DNA from 2 places in the Methylomonas sp. EFPC3 genome. Region 1 is predicted to be linked to the other one. Evidence: predicted binding sites of a transcription regulator. Region 1 holds the regulator's gene; the other holds the start of a gene.
The links. Region 1 encodes HrcA, which represses chaperone genes, less so after heat shock. Its sites were predicted from a motif close to TNTTAGCACTCNNNNNNNNNGAGTGCTAANA; they were not measured.

Region 1 (2,399 bases):
CGTAACCTTTTTGAAATACGTTCAATACCGAATTCGGTTCGGCCGTTTCGCTGGGCTGCATCACCATGGCCTGATGGAATTCAGGATTGAACGGCTGGCCCAACGGATCGATGGTTTCGATATTGAACTTGGCAAACACCGATTCGAATTGTTTGACGGTCAGCAAGCTGCCCTCGCGCAACTTGACCACTTCCGGGCTGTCGCCGCTGGCGGCCTGAATGCCCAATTCCAGACTGTCCAGCACACTGAGCAATTCTTTGGCGAATTTGGCCAAGCCGTATTTACGTTCGTCGTCCAAATCCTTCTGTACCCGTTTTTTCAAATTCTCCATTTCGGCTTGGGTCCGCAACGCTTTATCCAGATTAGCCGCCGCCTGTTGTTGAGCTTGTTCCAATTGCTGGCGTAAGGACTCGATGCCGACCGTCTCTTCGCCTGCCGTTTCTTCTGCCGCCGCTTCTTCGAAGGCAGGCTTGGTTTGCTCCAATACCTCGGCGATCAATTCGCTATCGGGTTGCTGTTCGTGACTCGATTGCTGGTGACTCATAGTTTCTCCATGGTTCTAATTTTTTGAGTTGGGCTAACGATAAGGGCTTTTATTTCGGATTCAAGGCCGCGCCCAATAATTTTGCGGTTACGTCGACGAACGGAATCACCTTTTCGTAAGCCATCCGGGTCGGGCCGATCACGCCGAGCACGCCGACCACTTCGTCGTTGACCGAATACGGCGCGGTCACCAGGCTGCAACGCTCGAACACGCTGTAGCCGGACTCTTCGCCGATAAAAATTTGGACGCCGTCAGCCTGCAGACATTGGTCCAACAAGTGGATTACGCCGTGTTTTTGGCTGAAGGCTTCGAATAACTGTTTGAGCCGCTCCATGTCTGACAGCTCGGAAAAACCCATCAAATTGGTTTCGCCGCTCAACACATAATCGTCGTTGGGCTGCTGCGCGAAGGCCAATTGCGCCATATTCACCGCATCGATCATGCCCTGGTTGACCGAATGCCGATCTTTTTCCAGGTCCTTCACCACTAATTCCCGAATCTTGGCCAGACTGCGGCCGGAGAAGACCGAGTTCAAATAATTGGCAGCCTGCTGCAATTCGGCCGCAGAGAATTGTTTTTCGGTGTGGATGATCTTGTTATGAACTTCTTCGGTATCGGTGACAAAAATCACCAGAATCCGGGTGCTGGACATCGGCAAAAATTCGATGTGCCGCAAGGAAACGCTGTCGCGGCGCGGCAAAGTGACCACCCCGGCCATTTTGGTGACGTCGGACAACAGCTTGGAGGCCTTGCCCAATAGATCGCTGGCCGTCTCGGTCTCGCTATGCAACCCGGCCTGTAACTGGTCGAGTTCGTTGGAAGCCAAAGGTCTGACAGTCAGCAGACTGTCGACGAACAGACGGTAGCCGCTGACCGTCGGCACCCGCCCGGCGGAGGTATGCGGCGAATGGATCAAGCCCATCTCTTCCAAATCCGCCATCACGTTGCGGATGCTGGCCGGACTCAATTTCAAATTCGGGTCCTTGGAGAGCAAGCGCGAGCCGACCGGTTGGCCGTCTTGGATATAACGCTCCACCAGGGTTTTTAGCAAATAAAGCGATCGTTCGTTTAAATCCTGTCCGCCAGCCACATTCGATACCTTCAAAATTCGTTAGCACTCCACATTGCCGAGTGCCAGCAGCAAAACTATCAGTTGCCCAAAACCTTGTCAATGTCGCTAAATCCTCGCAGACACCCGACAGAACCGGCGGTGGGCCGCATTTTTGGCGGCAGCGTCGATTTCCAGCCGATCGGCGTCAGACAAAGTGGCCGCTCTTATCTAAACTTAGCGCTCCTGACTGCTAACTCGCCCCGACCGATGCCTTTCATTCCGAAACGCCAGACCGATTATCGCTTGCACTGTCCGCGACACCCGGCTGCGAGCGGAACCACTGGACCATCGTAAGGAAAACGCGTGGACGCCAAAAAACACATCCTATTTGTCGATGACAACGAAAATGTGATTAGCGGCATTCAACGTCAACTGCGACCTTACCGCGAACAATGGAGCGTGTATTTCGCCACCTGCGGCAAACAAGCCTTGGAGATCATGCAGCATCAACCCATCGATTTGATCGTCAGCGACATGATGATGCCGGAAATGCGCGGCGACGTGTTGCTGAAACGGGTGGCCGACATCTACCCTGCTACGGTACGTATGGTCCTTAGCGGCTACGCCGACGAAGAAACCTTGAGTCGTGGCCTGGAAGTGGCTCACCAGTACTTGACCAAACCCTGTAGTGCCGAAGTATTGCGGGAAGCAATCACCCAAGTCTTCAAAACCCAGGATTACGTCAATAACCCGCGGATCGCGGCGGAAGTCGGCGAAGCCAGCCATTTACCGAGTTTGCCGAAA
Region 2 (2,399 bases), 2.0 Mb from region 1:
GAAGCCTGGGGCTTTAACCGCAGCCACTTTAACGATACCGCGCATGTTGTTGACCACCAGAGTAGCCAAAGCTTCGCCTTCGACGTCTTCAGCGATGATCAACAATGAGCGACCGGATTTGGCCACGCCTTCCAGAATCGGCAACATTTCGCGGATGTTGGAGATTTTTTTGTCGTACAGCAACACGAAAGGATCGTCCAATTCGACGCTCATGCTTTCTTGTTTGTTGATGAAGTATGGTGACAAATAGCCGCGGTCGAATTGCATACCTTCGACGACGTCCAAATCATTATCCAGACCGGTGCCTTCTTCAACGGTGATGACGCCTTCTTTACCGACTTTTTCCATCGCTTCGGCGATGATGTCGCCGACAGATGCATCGGAGTTAGCTGAAATAGTACCAACTTGAGCGATGGCTTTGCTGTCGCTGCACGGAATAGAGGCCTCTTCGATGGCTGCAACCGCTTTAGTTACCGCCAGATCGATACCGCGTTTCAGGTCCATCGGGTTCATGCCCGCTGCGACTGATTTCAGGCCTTCGTTGACGATGGCTTGCGCCAGCACGGTTGCAGTGGTGGTACCGTCACCGGCCACGTCTGAAGTTTTGGACGCCACTTCTTTAACCATTTGCGCGCCCATGTTTTCGAATTTGTCTTTCAATTCGATTTCTTTCGCAACAGACACACCGTCTTTGGTGATGGTCGGTGCGCCGAAACTTTTGTCCAGCACGGCGTTACGGCCTTTAGGGCCCAGGGTTACCTTAACCGCGTTCGCCAGAATGTTGACACCGGCTACCATCAAAGCACGGGCGTCGCCACCGAATTTCACGTCTTTTGCTGCCATTTTTTAATTCCTAAATATTTAAAGAGATTGAAAAAGATAAATGAGGTGAATAGGGCTTAGCCCAAGATGCCCATGATGTCTTCTTCGCGCATGACGATATATTGCTCGCCATCGACTTTAACTTCGGTGCCGGAATATTTACCGAACAATACTTTGTCACCGACTTTGACTGCCATAGGACGTACCTGGCCGTTGTCTAACGGTTTACCTGAGCCAACAGCCAGCACTTCACCTTCGCTCGGTTTTTCGGCGGCAGAACCCGGCAGCACGATACCGCCAGCGGTTTTGGTCTCTTCCTCAACACGTTTTACGACTACACGGTCATGTAACGGACGAATTTTCATCAATGTCTCCTCGATTAATAAAGTTAAAGGTTAAAACTGATAAGCTTTTTAAAAAGCCGGCCGCTCCAGAGCGGACAACGCGTTTTTTAAACAACTTGCAATTTATTAGCACTCTCCAATAACGAGTGCTAATAATATCCGGGTTTTGCACTCTGTCAAGCTCTTTGGCATCATCTGCGGCCCAGCCACCACTATCCGCGTTATGAACGACGAACAACTGCTCCGCTACAGCCGGCAGATCATGCTGCCGCAAATCGACATCACCGGTCAGCAAAAACTGCTGGACGCCAAAATCCTGATCGTCGGTGCCGGCGGCCTGGGTTCGCCGGCCTCGATGTATCTCGCCGCTGCCGGTGTCGGCAGTATTACCTTGTACGACGACGATCAAGTGGACCTGAGTAATTTGCAGCGGCAAATAGCCCACGACACAGCCGATATAGGGTTGGATAAAGTAATTTCAACCCGGCAGACGCTGGAAAAAATTAATCCGGAGGTGGCTGTGATGGCGCACAAGCAAAGGCTAGCCGGCGCCAAATTGCGGCACGAAGTCGAATTAGCCGACGTGGTGCTGGATTGCAGCGACAATTTCGCCACCCGTTTCGCCATCAACCAAGCCTGCGTAGAACAACGGACCCCGTTGGTATCCGGCGCCGCGATCCGTTTCGAGGGCCAAATCAGCGTGTTCACACCCGGCCGTAACCAAAGCCCGTGCTACAACTGCCTGTACCAAAGCGACGGCGAAGAGTTGCAAAATTGCGCCAGGAACGGCGTGGTCGCCCCGATCACCGGCATCGTTGGCAGCATGCAGGCGCTAGAGACGATAAAATTGCTGACCGGAATCGGCGATCCGTTGACCGGACGCTTATTGATGCTGGACGGCCTAAGTATGGAATGGCGCACCATGCGGTTAAAGAAAAACCCGAGTTGCCCAACCTGCGGCGATACGGCCGGCGGACACGCATAAAAAAGCCGGGATAACCCCGGCTTTTACCGATCACTTTGGCGGCTCAGCTTTTGCCAAGTTTGCCTTTGACCGCGTCAATCGCTTTGGCCACCGCGTTCAACACCGGCGATTCGCTGTCGCCGTGCGGCTCAATGTCGCCGAACGGCTCGCCGTTTTTCATCGTGTACATATAAATGAAATACCCTAACGGTGCGAACGCGAAGATGGCAATAATCAGCATCAAAACCACCAGTTCGATAACTCCGCCC

Region 2: the regulator HrcA is predicted to act here: its motif matches at 1,291-1,321, upstream of groES (co-chaperone GroES).

The regions. Positions count from the first base shown of each region.
Region 1 is NZ_CP116398.1:1,549,653-1,552,051, forward strand. It holds gene grpE (nucleotide exchange factor GrpE) at 1-544, opposite strand, end outside; gene hrcA (heat-inducible transcriptional repressor HrcA) at 594-1,634, opposite strand; gene PL263_RS07000 (response regulator) at 1,959-2,399, shown strand, end outside.
Region 2 is NZ_CP116398.1:3,963,252-3,965,650, reverse strand. It holds gene groL (chaperonin GroEL) at 1-843, opposite strand, end outside; gene groES (co-chaperone GroES) at 900-1,187, opposite strand; gene PL263_RS17980 (molybdopterin-synthase adenylyltransferase MoeB) at 1,390-2,151, shown strand; gene PL263_RS17975 (hypothetical protein) at 2,195-2,399, opposite strand, start outside.